Regions from separate parts of the Streptomyces sp. NBC_01410 genome, predicted to be linked through region 1. Evidence: predicted binding sites of a transcription regulator. Region 1 holds the regulator's gene; the other holds the start of a gene.

What was found. The regulator HspR, encoded in region 1, represses chaperone genes until heat shock. The targets are predictions, from matches to a motif close to TTGAGNNNNNNNNNCTCAA.
Positions count from the first base shown of each region.
Region 2: lon (endopeptidase La) is a predicted target of HspR. The motif match lies at 5,915-5,933, and genes of this name have one in related genera.

Region 1 is NZ_CP109530.1:4,654,391-4,661,747, forward strand. Features, by position in the region: gene OG741_RS21355 ((Fe-S)-binding protein) at 1-785, opposite strand, end outside; gene OG741_RS21360 (sugar transferase) at 915-1,436, opposite strand; gene dnaK (molecular chaperone DnaK) at 1,672-3,531, shown strand; gene grpE (nucleotide exchange factor GrpE) at 3,528-4,181, shown strand; gene dnaJ (molecular chaperone DnaJ) at 4,212-5,396, shown strand; gene OG741_RS21380 (heat shock protein transcriptional repressor HspR) at 5,398-5,841, shown strand; gene OG741_RS21385 (helix-turn-helix transcriptional regulator) at 5,921-6,904, opposite strand; gene OG741_RS21390 ((2Fe-2S)-binding protein) at 7,339-7,357, shown strand, end outside.
Region 2 is NZ_CP109530.1:5,755,758-5,763,114, forward strand. Features, by position in the region: gene OG741_RS26660 (multifunctional oxoglutarate decarboxylase/oxoglutarate dehydrogenase thiamine pyrophosphate-binding subunit/dihydrolipoyllysine-residue succinyltransferase subunit) at 1-1,257, opposite strand, end outside; gene OG741_RS26665 (ATP-binding protein) at 1,547-2,671, opposite strand; gene OG741_RS26670 (response regulator transcription factor) at 2,677-3,414, opposite strand; gene OG741_RS26675 (spermidine synthase) at 3,506-4,192, opposite strand; gene OG741_RS26680 (rhomboid-like protein) at 4,484-5,308, shown strand; gene OG741_RS26685 (protealysin inhibitor emfourin) at 5,264-5,764, opposite strand; gene lon (endopeptidase La) at 5,956-7,357, shown strand, end outside.

The sequences.
Region 1 (7,357 bases):
AGGGCGCCGAGAGCGGTGGAGCCGTCGGCGTTCCGCTTGAACCAGATGTTCGGGAAGCCGAGGAAGCGGTGCCAGGCGACACCCATGTTGGTGTTGAGCGAGACCGTGATCATCCAGATCAGCGAGGTGCCGATCTTGATCATCGCGGTGAAGTAGATCAGCGTCTGGAGCGTGGGGACGCTCAGCCCGTTGAAGGCCAGGACCAGGGGGTACGAGACGAAGTACGCCGGCTCGTAGCTGTCGACGTGGTGGATCGCGCCCTCGAGCCCGCGCAGGGCGAGGATCGCGAGGCCGATCGTGAGGATGACGTACTCGACGAAGTACGCCTGCCAGGCCTTGGAGCCCGCGAAGCGCGACTTGCGGCCCGCCCGCGAGGGCAGGTTGAGCAGCCGGATCGCCATCAGCACGACGATGCCGACCACGGTCATGATGCCGATGAACTCGATGTACATCTCGAACGGCAGGAAGCCGCCGATGACCGGCAGCGTCCAGTCCGCCTCGAAGAGTTGGCCGTACGCCTGTGCCAGGGTCGGCGGGAGCGTCAGGAAACCGATCGCGACGAACCAGTGGGCGAAGCCCACGATCCCCCACCGGTTCATCCGGGTGTGGCCGAGGAACTCCTTGACCAGGGTGATCGTGCGCTGCTTCGGGTCGTCGGTGCGGCTGCCTGCCGGGACCGGCTGACCGAGCTTCACGAAGCGGTAGATCTGCGCGACGGCTCGGGCGATGAGCGCAACGCCGACCACGGTCAGGACCAGCGACACGATGATCGCGGCGAGTTGCATTTGGGGGCTCCTCGGGCCTGCGAGGGTGGGGATCTCGACAGTCTACTAAGCGGTAACTTAATCAGTCCGTGCTGAGCGTACCCACTTATTCCGCCGCACTGTAGCCACGCAGCCGGTGATCTGTGTCGCTCAGGCAAGCCTGACCGGACGGGCCGCGCGGCGTCCGGCGATCGCGGTCGGCAGGGTCCGGACCAGGATCAACAGGTCCAGTCCCAGCCAGTGCTGCTCCACATAATGTAGATCGAGCACGCCCATTTCCTCCCAGGGGAGCTCGGAGCGGCCGCTGATCTGCCACAGACCCGTGATTCCGGGGCGTACGCAGAGACGTGCCCGGCCCGCGACGGAGGCGTCTTCGCCGGGCGGCAGTGGCCGGGGACCCACGAGCGACATCTCCCCGCGCACCACATTGACCAGCTGCGGCAGATTGTCCAGGAAGTGGCGGCGCAGCAGCCGTCCGGCGGGCGAGGCCGGTGTCGTACGGAACGACAGCATCGCAAACGTGGACCCGCCCAGGCCCGTCCTGTCGCGGCGGGTCAGGAGCGGGCCCCGGGTGGTCGAGGCGACGGCGGCGGTCAGGGCGAGCAGCACGGGGGACAGGAGCAGCAGCAGGATCAGGCTGCCCGTCAGGTCGATGGCTCGCTTCGCAGGCATGGACGCACGCCCTTTGGCTTCTCTTGACCGCTTTTGCGGCTCTGACTCTCCCAGATGGGGGCATCCGTGAAGGGGTGCGCCACGCGCTGCGGCGGACTTGGGGTGCAGGTCGGGGGGTGGGCTGCAGGTAAGTGCCGGATAAAAGTTGAGTGGGGTCGACTCAGCTCTGTTGACGTCGTCGGCTCGGTCATGCATCCTTGAGCCAGATCCACTCAAGTCAGCTGGAGGAATTGAAATGGCACGTGCGGTCGGCATCGACCTGGGCACGACTAACTCCGTCGTCAGCGTTCTGGAGGGCGGCGAGCCCACCGTCATCACCAACGCCGAGGGTGCCAGGACCACGCCGTCCGTCGTCGCCTTCGCGAAGAACGGTGAGGTGCTGGTCGGCGAGGTAGCGAAGCGTCAGGCAGTCACGAACGTCGACAGGACCATCCGGTCGGTCAAGCGCCACATGGGCACCGACTGGAAGATCGAGCTCGACGGGAAGACCTTCAACCCGCAGCAGATGAGCGCCTTCATCCTGCAGAAGCTGAAGCGCGACGCGGAGTCCTACCTCGGCGAGAAGGTCACCGACGCGGTGATCACCGTCCCGGCGTACTTCAACGACTCCGAGCGTCAGGCCACCAAGGAGGCCGGTGAGATCGCGGGTCTGAACGTCCTGCGTATCGTCAACGAGCCGACGGCGGCCGCCCTGGCCTACGGCCTCGACAAGGACGACCAGACCATCCTCGTCTTCGACCTCGGTGGCGGCACCTTCGACGTGTCGCTGCTGGAGATCGGCGACGGCGTCGTCGAGGTGAAGGCCACCAACGGTGACAACCACCTCGGTGGTGACGACTGGGACCAGCGCGTCGTCGACTACCTGGTGAAGCAGTTCGCCAACGGTCACGGCGTGGACCTGTCCAAGGACAAGATGGCTCTCCAGCGTCTCCGCGAGGCCGCGGAGAAGGCGAAGATCGAGCTGTCGTCGTCCACCGAGACGAACATCAACCTGCCCTACATCACGGCCTCCGCCGAGGGCCCGCTGCACCTGGACGAGAAGCTCACGCGCGCTCAGTTCCAGCAGCTCACCGCGGACCTCCTGGAGCGCTGCAAGACGCCGTTCCACAACGTCATCAAGGACGCCGGCATCCAGCTGTCCGAGATCGACCACGTGGTTCTGGTCGGCGGCTCGACCCGTATGCCCGCCGTCGCCGAGCTCGTCAAGGAGCTCACCGGCGGCCAGGACGCCAACAAGGGTGTGAACCCCGACGAGGTCGTCGCCATCGGTGCCGCTCTTCAGGCCGGTGTCCTCAAGGGTGAGGTCAAGGACGTCCTGCTCCTCGACGTGACCCCGCTGTCCCTCGGTATCGAGACCAAGGGCGGCATTATGACCAAGCTGATCGAGCGCAACACCACGATCCCGACCAAGCGTTCCGAGATCTTCACGACGGCCGAGGACAACCAGCCGTCCGTGCAGATCCAGGTCTACCAGGGCGAGCGCGAGATCGCGGCGTACAACAAGAAGCTCGGGATGTTCGAGCTGACCGGTCTGCCGCCGGCCCCGCGCGGGGTCCCGCAGATCGAGGTCGCCTTCGACATCGACGCCAACGGCATCATGCACGTGACCGCGAAGGACCTGGGCACGGGCAAGGAGCAGAAGATGACCGTCACCGGCGGCTCCTCGCTGCCGAAGGACGAGGTCGACCGGATGCGCCAGGAGGCCGAGCAGTACGCGGACGAGGACCACCGCCGCCGCGAGGCCGCCGAGTCCCGCAACCAGGGCGAGCAGCTCGTCTACCAGACCGAGAAGTTCCTCAAGGACAACGAGGACAAGGTCCCCGGTGACGTCAAGACCGAGGTCGAGACCGCGCTCACCGAGCTGAAGGAGAAGCTCAAGGGCGAGGACACGGCCGAGATCCGCACGGCGACCGAGAAGGTCGCCGCGGTCAGCCAGAAGCTCGGCCAGGCGATGTACGCCAACGCCGCCCCCGAGGGTGGCGCGGCCCCCGGCGCCGATGGCGCCCAGGCCGGTGAGCAGCCCCAGGCCGAGGACGATGTGGTCGACGCCGAGATCGTCGACGACGAGAAGCCGAAGAAGGACGGTGCCGCGTGACGGAGGAGACCCCGGGTTTCGAGGAGAAGCCCGACGTCCCCTCAGGCGCCACCTCTGACGACGCCGCCGCGTCCGCCGAGTCCTCCGAGAGGGAGGGCCCGGCGGCCCCGGCAGGGGACGCAGCAGCAAAGATCGCAGGCCTGACGGCTCAGCTGGACCAGGTGCGTACGGCGCTCAACGAGCGCACCGCGGACCTCCAGCGGCTCCAGGCCGAGTACCAGAACTACCGCCGTCGTGTGGAGCGCGACCGGATCACGGTCAAGGAGATCGCCACGGCGTCTCTGCTGACCGAGCTCCTGCCCATGCTCGACGACATCGGCCGTGCGCGTGATCACGGGGAGCTGGTGGGCGGGTTCAAGTCGGTTGCCGAGTCTCTCGAGACGGCCGCAGCCAAGATGGGCCTGCAGCAGTTCGGCAAGGAGGGCGAGCCCTTCGACCCGACGATCCACGAGGCCCTGATGCACTCGTACGCACCGGATGTCACCGAGACCACGTGCGTCGCGGTCCTGCAGCCGGGGTATCGCATCGGCGAACGGACCATCAGGCCCGCACGGGTCGCGGTGGCCGAGCCCCAGCCGGGCGCGGCGCCCGCGACCTCGAAGGACGAGACGGCGAACGACGAGGAGAGCGGTGGCCCGGACGAGGGCTGACGCAATGATTGTCCGAGAGGAGGGACGTCGATGAGCACGAAGGACTTCGTCGAGAAGGACTACTACAAGGTCCTCGGCGTCCCCAAGGACGCCACCGAGGCCGAGATCAAGAAGGCGTACCGGAAGCTCGCCCGCGAGTTCCACCCGGACGCCAACAAGGGCGATGCCAAGGCGGAGGAGCGCTTCAAGGAGATCTCCGAGGCCCATGACATCCTCGGCGACCCGAAGCGGCGCAAGGATTACGACGAGGCACGCGCCCTCTTCGGCAACGGTGGCTTCCGCGCCGGTGCGCCGGGCGGCCCCGGCGGCTCCTTCAACTTCGACCTGGGCGACCTCTTCGGCGGCGCCCAGGGCGGCACGCAAGGGGGCGCCGGCGGCTTCGGCGGCGGTCTCGGCGATGTCTTCGGCGGGCTGTTCAACCGCGGCGCCGGCCCGGGTACGCGTACCCAGCCGCGCCGTGGCCAGGACATCGAGTCCGAGGTGACGCTCAGCTTCACCGAAGCGGTCGACGGGGCCACGGTCCCGCTGCGGATGTCCAGCTCGGCCGCCTGCAAGGCCTGTTCGGGCACCGGCGACAAGAACGGCACGCCCCGCGTGTGCCCGACCTGTGTCGGCACCGGCCAGGTCTCGCGCGGCGGCAGCGGCTCCTTCTCGCTCACCGACCCGTGCGTGGACTGCAAGGGCCGCGGGCTGATCGCGCAGGACCCCTGCGAGGTCTGCAAGGGCAGCGGGCGCGCCCGTTCCTCGCGCACCATGCAGGTCCGGATCCCGGCGGGCGTCTCCGACGGCCAGCGGATCCGGCTGCGCGGCAAGGGAGCCCCCGGCGAACGGGGCGGCCCGGCGGGCGACTTGTACGTGGTCGTGCATGTCGACTCCCATCCGGTCTTCGGCCGCAAGGGCGACAACCTCACGGTCACCGTGCCCGTCACCTATACGGAGGCGGCGCTCGGCGGCGAGGTGAAGGTGCCCACGCTCGGCGGTCCGCCGGTCACGCTGAAGCTGCCCGCGGGGACACCCAACGGCCGTACGATGCGTGCCCGCGGCAAGGGCGCGGTCCGCAAGGACGGCACCCGCGGCGACCTGCTGGTCACCGTCGAGGTCGCGGTCCCCAAGGAGCTGGGCGACAAGGCGAAGGAAGCGCTGGAGGCCTACCGCGAAGCCACCGCGGACGAGGACCCGCGGGCCGAGCTGTTCCAGGCCGCGAAGGGAGCATGAGATGGACGGTCGTCGCCGCAACCCCTACGAACTGACCGACGAGTCGCCGGTGTACGTCATTTCGGTGGCGGCCCAGCTCTCGGGCTTGCATCCGCAGACGCTGCGGCAGTACGACCGGCTTGGTCTCGTGTCCCCCGACCGCACCGCGGGACGGGGCCGCCGATACAGTGCCCGTGACATCGAACTGCTGCGCACCGTCCAGCAGTTGTCGCAGGACGAGGGCATCAACCTGGCCGGAATCAAGCGCATCATCGAACTGGAGAACCAGGTCGCTGCGCTTCAGCAAAGGGTTGTCGAGCTGTCGGCCGCAGTCGAGGGAGCGGCTGCGGCGATGCAGCAGCGCGAGGCCCAGGTGCATGCCTCCTACCGGCGCGATCTCGTGCCGTACCAGGATGTGCAGCAGGCGAGCGCGCTGGTGGTCTGGCGACCCAAGCGTTCCGAATAGGCCATGTCTCGGTCCGAAGGGGCGGTGGAGCAACGCGAGTTGCTCCACCGCCCCTTCTGCATATGGGTTTCGGTCAGGTTCAGGACTGGTGTTCCAGCATTCCCGACTGGGCGATCAGATAGCCCAGCTGGGTCCGGCTGCCGCTGCCCAACGAGGAGCCCAGCTTGGCGATATGGGCCCGGCAGGTACGGACGTTCATCCCGAGCCGGCGGGCGATCGCCTCGTCCACATGCCCTTCTACCAGCAGTTTCGCGATCGAGCGCTGGATGCCGGTGATGCCGTCCAGGTCCGGTCCGTAACTGATCGGCTCCTCCCACGCGATGCCGTGCAGCCAGAACTGCTCGAAGACGCCGACCAGATACTCGACGATGCCCTTGTGCCGCAGTTCCAGCGCGGACAGCCGGTCGCTGCTCGCCGGGATGAAGGCCACTCTCCGGTCCACGATGATCAGCCGGTCGATGATCTCCTCCAGCGTGCGCACCTCCACGCCGGAGGGCCCCACCTGCTCCATGTAGGCGAGCGTGGCGGGGTGGTGGCGGGCCGTGTGCTGGTAGAGCGTGCGCATGCGGACGCCGCGGTCGATGAGCGGCTCCACGCGGCGCAGCGCCTTTTCCAGGATGTGCGGCTGTCGCCCGCTGCCGGGCTGGACAGTGAGAAGCTCCTCGGTGCAGTCTGCGGTGACCTGGTCGAGGGTTGTGTTGATGCGGTTGAGGCCCTCGAGGACGGTAATCCCTTGTGGGACCGTGGAGTTCTGAGCGGTGAACGCCATGAATGGCTCAAGAGCATCGGTCAGAGCGACAGTTCGTCGTCGGCGCTCTTGGATCTCCCGCTCAATGGGGTGTATCAGCTGTGTCAGCGCAGTGGTCGGCGGGACCGGTCGGAGCCACTGAGCGTCGTCGGGATCCGGGTGCAGCAGGGCGAGATCGAAGAGGCAGGGTGTTGATTCCGCCTCTGACCGGGCTATACGCCCGGTGCGCAGTGCGGTGATGTAGAGACTTTTCCCCGCCTCGCACAGCTCGCCGTCTGCGTGAGGGTGTCCCGTTTCGCCCTCATTAGATGGCATATGCACCCCCTCAGGCTCCTGCATTACAGGAACATGATGCCTGCCGTCGCTGGTGCAAGCGTTCGGAGTGAGACATCGTCTTATGCGCGGGGGAGGAGGAATGATCAAAAGAGGTGGAGATCACCCATGTCTAGGACGCTACGTGCTCTTTGTGCTCTTGCCATAGCGGCGGCCGCGCTCGGTGCGGTGGCCTCCGGTGAGCCCTCCTGGGGTAGCTCTCCCGCCAGCGCGGTGACGGCAGCTCCTGGGGAACCGTCGTGGGGTTTCGCTCCCGCTGACGCTGTGGCCGGAACGCCCGGTGAGCCCTCCTGGGGCGTCGTGGCACCGGCGGATGCGTCGGCTCCCGGTGAGCCTTCATGGGGTGTCGCTCCGGCTGACGCCGCGGGCACGCCCGGTGAGCCCTCATGGGGTGTCGCTCCGGCCCGCACGGACGCATGACCGTTCCACCGGACG
Region 2 (7,357 bases), 1.1 Mb from region 1:
GACCGGCTCGTAGGGGATGCGCAGCGCCTCGAAGATGTCGTCGTAGAAGCCGTCCTCGCCGAGGAGGAGATTGGCGACGATCCGCAGGAACTCGCCGGAGGCGGCGCCCTGGATGACCCGGTGGTCGTACGTGCTGGTGAGGGTCATCACCTTGGCGATGCCCAGCTTGTTCAGGGTGTCCTGGGAGGTGCCCTGGAACTCCGCCGGGTAGTCCATCGAGCCGACGCCCATGATGACCGACTGTCCGGGCATCAGACGCGGCACGGAGTGGACGGTGCCGAGCCCGCCGGGGTTGGTCAGCGAGACGGTGACGCCGGTGAAGTCGTCCATCGTCAGCTTGTTGTTGCGGGCGCGCCGGACGATGTCCTCGTAGGCCTGCCAGAACTCGAAGAAGTTCAGCGTCTCGGCCTTCTTGATGCCCGCGACGACCAGCTGTCGGTCGCCGTTGGGCTTCACCAGGTCGATGGCCAGGCCGAAGTTGACGTGGTCCGGCTTGACGAGGGTCGGCTTGCCGTCCTTCTCCGCGAACGACCAGTTCATCGACGGCATGGCCTTGATGGCCTGCACCATCGCGTACCCGATGAGGTGCGTGAAGGAGACCTTCCCGCCGCGGGCGCGCTTGAGGTGGTTGTTGATGACGATGCGGTTGTCGAAGAGCAGCTTCACCGGAACGGCGCGCACGGACGTGGCCGTGGGCACTTCCAGCGAGGCGTTCATGTTCTTCGCGACGGCGGCGGCGGGACCGCGCAGGGGCACGTACTCGGGGCCCGCCGGGGCGGGCTCGGCCGCCTTGTCGGCAGCAGCCGCCGGCTTCGGTGCGGCGGGAGCCGCGGCGGGCTTCGCCGCAGCGGGGGCGGCCGGGGCCTGAGCCGCGGGCTTCGCCGGTGCGGCGGGCGCGGCCTGCGCAGGTGCGGCGACGGGCTTCGCGGCCTCCGGGGCGGGGGCCGCGGCCGGGGCCGCTGCGGTGGCACCCGTAGCCCCCGCGGCTACGGCGCCGGACTGCGTGGCGGCCGGGGCATCCGGGGCAGGAGCCCCGTCGACCGGCTTCGCGCCTGCGGCGGCGGCACCCGCGCCGCCCGGCTTGTAGTCGGCGAAGAAGTCCCACCAGGCACGGTCGACCGAATTCGGGTCCTGGAGGTACTGCTGGTAGATCTCGTCGACGAGCCACTCATTGGGGCCGAACGCGGCGGCAGGGTTCTTACCCTGCCCGCCTTGGTCGGTCGAGATGCTCGAGTTACTGGGGGACTGAGACGACACGGCGGCAACCGCCCTCTTCCGCTTCACAAGGTGATGGACAGCGGAAATAAAGGCTACGCCTCCCTGGCCGAGAGGTGCAGGCCGGGCGGGTCATCGTCGCGCAAGTCACACCGATCGGCGGGTTTCGGGGCAAGGAATGGCGGGAAACAAGCTCGGTTCCGTTTTCCGCGGGTACGACTCACCGCGGCTGCGGCCCACTGCCTCGCACCCAGGAGGGCGTACTGGCCGCATTTCGGCCGTGCCCTCACCGCGTACACGCAGAATGCGCGCTTCCGGTTCGAACCCTACGTCAACCGCGTGCCGAGGGGATCCCCGGAAGGGTCACGAGAATGCGGCAGCCACGGGACGATTCGGCCACCCCGATGCGTCCGCCGTGCAGATCGACGGCCCAGCGCGCGATCGCGAGGCCCAGGCCCGTACCGCCGTCGCTGCCCTTGCCGTGCGGGGCGGTGACGGTGCCCCGGTTGAACCGCTCGAAGACCCGGTGGCGCTCCTGCTCCGGGATGCCGGGACCCTCGTCGACCACTTCCAGGTCGAGGGACTCCGGAAGCGGGCCGCGCCGGGCCCGTACGGTCACACGGCCGTGCGGCGGCGAGTGCTTGACCGCGTTGTCGATCAGATTGGCCACCACCTGGTGGAGCCGCTCCGCGTCCGCGTGCGCGGTCAGCTCCGGCGGCGACACATCCAGGTGCAGATGGACGTCGGTACGGGTGTGGTTGCCGGACCCCGAGGTCAGACCGCGCTGGGCGGCGGCCAGATTGGCCTCCTTCAGCACCCCGGACAGGTAGGGCCACACCTCGAAACGGCGGGCCCGCAGCGGTACGACGCCGTTGTCGAGCCGGGACAGATCCAGCAGCGTCTCGACCAGGCGGCCCAGGCGCTCCGTCTGCTTCAGCGCCGTACGCATCGTCTCCGGGTCGGCGGCCGAGACCCCGTCGACGACGTTCTCCAGCACGGCGCGCAGCGCGGCGATCGGGGTGCGCAGCTCGTGCGAGACATTGGCCACCAGCTCCTTGCGGTGCTGGTCCACGGCCTCCAGGTCGTCCGCCATGCGATTGATCGTGGACGCGAGGTCGCCGAGCTCGTCGCGGCGGTCCGCGCCGCGCACGCGGCGGGTGTAGTCGCCGTGCGATATGCCCTTGGCGACCGTGTTCATCTCGTCCAGCGGGGCGGTCAGGCCGTGCGCCACGAACTGGGTGATCAGCAGCGTGGCGATCACCGAGAAGACGGTGATGAAGCGCAGCTCGGTCTCGGTGCGCAGGGCGACCAGCAGCAGGCCGGTGGTGATGAAGACCGAGACGACGACGAGCGAGCCCAGCTTGGTCTTGATCGAGATCGAGATGGAGACCGAACGCAGCCAGTTCCGCCAGCCCTGGCGAGCGGGCAGCCCGTCCCAGGGCCGCCGCCGTCTCATGGCGCTCATGGCGCCGGCGTCTCCAGCGCGTAGCCGACGCCGTGGACCGTACGGATGCGCTCGGCGCCGATCTTGCGGCGCAGGGCCTTGATGTGGCTGTCGACGGTACGGGTGCCGGACGCGTCGGCCCAGTCCCACACCTCGGCGAGCAGCTGCTCGCGGGAGAGGACGGCGCGGGGGGTGTTCGCCAGGCAGACCAGCAGGTCGAACTCGGTCGGGGTGAGATGCACGTCCTCGCTGCGCACCCGGACCCGGCGCTGGGCGTGGTCGATCTCCAGCTCGCCGAGGCGCAGGATGCCGCTGCGCGGCGTCACGGCGGCGAGTGCGGCGCGCTCGACGCGGCGCAGCAGCACATGCACGCGTGCCGCGAGCTCCCGCATCGAGAACGGCTTGGTCATGTAGTCGTCGGCGCCGACACCGAGGCCGACGAGCATGTCCGTCTCGTCGTCGCGCGCCGTGAGCATCAGCACGGGGACCGGGCGCTGGGCCTGGACCCGGCGGCAGACCTCCAGGCCGTCGAAGCCCGGCAGCATCACGTCAAGCACCATCAGATCGGGCTGCCAGGCCTCGGCCGCGTCGACGGCGGCCGGTCCGTCCGCGGCCGTCTGGACGAGGAAGCCCTCGGCCCGCAGGCGTGCGGCGATGGCATCGACGATCGTCGAGTCGTCCTCGACGACCAGCACGCGGCGCTGGGCGCCGGGTGTGGCCGCGACGCCGTTGTGCGTGGTGTGTGTCTGCTCCATGGCCCCGCCCCTGTACGCGTTCTCGCGAGCTGCATGCCGGTGTAGATCCCGTGTGTAGGTGAGCAGCGTAAGGGCATTGAAGGCATCCCGGCTACGCAGGGCGAACAGCGAGATGGACCACGTCGGGTACTCCCCGGGCAACCCGGATCTCTTCGGTTCTTACCCCGGTGAATCCGGCATTCCGCAACGCGTCCTCAAATGCGGGGGAGGGCTTGGCGGACCAGACGGCGAGCACGCCGCCGGGCTCCAACCGCCCCTGGCAGGCGGCGAGTCCGGCCGGTGAGTAGAGGTTTCCGTTGTCGTCGGTGACGGTCCAGTCGGGTCCATTGTCGATGTCCAGACAAAGTGCGTCGTAGCGGTCCGTGGTCGTGCCCAGATGGGTGACGAGGTCCGTGTGAAGGATCACGCTGCGGGGGTCGGCGAGCGCGTCGCCGGAGATCCGTGCGAGCGGTCCCGAACGGTGCCAGTCGATGATCGCCTGCTCGCGCTCGACGACGGCGATACGTCGCCAGTGGGGGTTGGCCGCGGCGCGGGCCAGAGAGAAGCCGACGCCGAGTCCGCCGATGAGGAGGGCGGGGGCGGGGGCGGTGCGGCCTGTGGCCAGCGCGTCGTAGGCGGCGTCGACGAGCAGACGCTCGGAGCGGCCGTCGGAGGTGTCCATGAGGAAGCACCCGTTGGCGATGATCTCGTATTGCTCGCCGCGCTGCCGCAGGACGACCTCCCCGTGGGGCCCCTCGCGGCGGTCGAGGGTGACGGGTGCGTCGGCATGAAGGGGCATGGCGGTGACCTCCTGGCGACGGGGGTGGACAGTGCAGGTGGCCATGGTGCCGGGATGGGGCGAGCGGGACAAATGGTTTCGGCCGGTGTGGCTCCGGCGGTTCCGCAGTCGCTTCCCGGTCGATTCACAGCTGATCCACAGTGGACTCACAGCTGGTCGGCGCAGTGTGGCGTGCACACGACGTTCCGGGTGGCGCGAAGGTTGCCTCGTGTGGCGCAGGTCATAGACGGGGGTCATGGTGATCGCGTTGGGTGGGGGTTCGTTCGGGCTTGGACGAAAGGGGCCTCACGCGTGGACCAGCTTTCGACGCGCTACCCGGCCACGGGCCAGGAGCTGCTGGGCGCCATCCCGGCCCAGCGCACGGTGACGCGGGCGGCGGCACCCGCACTCGCGCCCCCACCGGCCCTGACGCCCGCGCCCGCCCCGTGTCTGCGACGGCCCCTGTGGCGCCGCGCGCTGTGGCTGCTGCCCACGCCGACCGGCACGCCGTTCACCTTCGGCTACGCGCTCGTCCTGATCGCCACCTCGCTCTTCGTGGAGTACGGCGACCCGGCGACCGTCTCCTTGCTGCTCCATGGATCCAGTACCGATGTCGCCCATTTGGCCCACACCCCGCTCCTTGTTCTGGGAGCCAGCGCCCTCTGGGTCGCGGGCGGCCTGGCGTCCCCGTACGCCGTCGCCTTTCTCTTCACCCTCACCGCGCTGGAGCGCCGCATCGGCGGCCGGCGCACCGCGGGGGTGTTCCTGCTGGGTCATGTAGGGGCAACGCTGGCCACCGAGATACCCGTGGCCCTCTCCGTCATGGCCGGGCATCTGCCCGCCACGTCGCTGCACCGCCTCGACTACGGCATCAGCTTCGGCCTGATGGCGAGCATCGGCGCCCTCGCCGGACTGCTCGGCCCCATCCAGCGCGGGACGCTGCTCGGCTTCGTCGTCCTGATGCAGGTCCAGGACCTGCTGGCCTTCGCGGATCCGCTCACCAACTGGGGCCACCCGCTCGCGCTGCTGGCCGGTATCGCCTGCTGGCCCGTCGTACGCAGCTGGTCGCGAGGGCGTGAGCGGGTGCGCCGGTCAGTCGTCGGGGAGCGCGGCGAATACGTCCCGCAGGGCGGGTAGCCGCGTCGTCTCGTCCGTGGTGACGGTATGGCCCGCGTACGTGATCCGGTAGGTGAACCCGTCCGCGACGGGACTGCCGGTGGCCTCACGGGGAAGCCGCGCGAAGTCCGCCTTCTCCAGAGCCCGCCGGAGCTCTGCCAGCTCGGCGGGCGTCATCCTGCCGGAGCCCTTGGGGCCGGTCTTCGTGGACGTGGTGTAGGTCCCGTCGTCCCGGACGAGAAGGTCGTTGTGTACGCCGGCGATGCCACCGGTGACGGTCACGTGGACGAGCGGCCGCGCGGCGGCAGGCGTCGTGGGGGCGGGCGTCGTAGGGGCGGGCGTCGTGGGAGCAGAGGGCTCCGCGCGGGTTGAATCCCCGCCATCGTCCGCGCCTTCGCCGGACGCGCACCCCGCCGCCAGCAGGACACCCAGCAGCATTCCCGCCGCCCCGCACCGGCCCTGCCTCGTCCCTCGCACGCGCCCACCTGCCGTCCGTATCGCACGAGCACATGTCATCGGCCTCTCGCTGCAGTGTGGCCGATCAGTCGGCGGGCCTCTGGGAAATTGCGCCATGCCTGATCGCTCAGAGCGAACGCCCCCGGGGGAACAACTCCGCGGCTTCATGCATTGAGTCCATACAGCTCAACTTGACTGCCTAAGGGGAGATCATGGCTTCGACGTCCACACCGCTCACCCTGCCCGTGCTGCCGCTCGACGACGAGGTCGTGCTGCCCGGAATGGTGGTGCCGCTCGACCTGTCCGACAACGACGTACGAGCCGCGGTGGAGGCCGCTCAGGCCGCCGCGCGTTCCAGTGGTGCAAGCAAGCCGACCGTGCTGCTTGTTCCACGCGTCGACGGAACGTACGCGGCGACCGGCGTGCTCGGGACCGTCGAGCAGGTCGGCCGGCTCTCGGACGGTGACCCCGGCGCGCTCATCCGCGGCCGCGGCCGGGTGAAGATCGGCGCGGGGACCACGGGCCCGGGCGCCGCGCTCTGGGTCGAGGGCTCGCGCGTCGAGGAGACCCTGCCCGATCCGCTGCCCGGCTCGGTCACCGAGCTGGTCAAGGAGTACAAGGCACTTGCCACCGACTGGCTGAAGAAGCGCGGCGCCTGGCAGGTCGTCGACCGCGTCCAGCAGATCGACGACGTCTCGCAGCTCGCCGACAACTCCGGCTACTCACCCTTCCTGACCACCGCCCAGAAGATCGAACTCCTGGAGACCGCCGAACCGGTGGCCCGCCTCAAGCTCGCCACCCAGCAGCTGCGCGAGCACCTCGCCGAGCAGGACGTCGCCGAGTCGATCGCCAAGGACGTCCAGGAAGGCGTCGACAAGCAGCAGCGCGAGTTCCTGCTGCGCCGCCAGCTCGAAGCCGTACGCAAGGAGCTGCGCGAACTCAACGGCGGGGCCACCGACGCTGCGGACGAGTCCGACGACTACCGGGCCCGTGTCGAGGCCGCCGACCTCCCCGAGAAGGTGCGCGATGCCGCCCTCAAGGAGGTCGAGAAGCTGGAGCGTTCCAGTGACCAGAGCCCCGAGGGTTCCTGGATCCGCACCTGGCTCGACACCGTCCTCGAACTGCCCTGGAACGAAAGAACTGATGACAGCGCGGCCGGGTACGACATCCAGGGCGCCAAGGCGATCCTGGACGCCGAGCACTCGGGTCTGCAGGACGTGAAGGAACGGATCACCGAGTACCTGGCGGTGCGCAAGCGGCGCGCCGACCGGGGGCTGGGCGTGGTCGGCGGGCGGCGCGGGGGCGCGGTTCTGGCGCTCGTCGGCCCGCCCGGCGTGGGAAAGACGTCGCTCGGCGAGTCCGTGGCGCACGCCATGGGACGCAAGTTCGTACGGGTCGCGCTCGGCGGCGTACGGGACGAGGCGGAGATCCGCGGCCACCGGCGCACCTACGTCGGCGCCCTGCCGGGCCGGATCGTCCGGGCGATCAAGGAGGCCGGTTCGATGAACCCGGTCGTCCTGCTCGACGAGATCGACAAGGTCGGCTCCGACTTCCGCGGCGACCCCGCGGCCGCCCTGCTCGAAGTCCTGGACCCGGCGCAGAACCACACCTTCC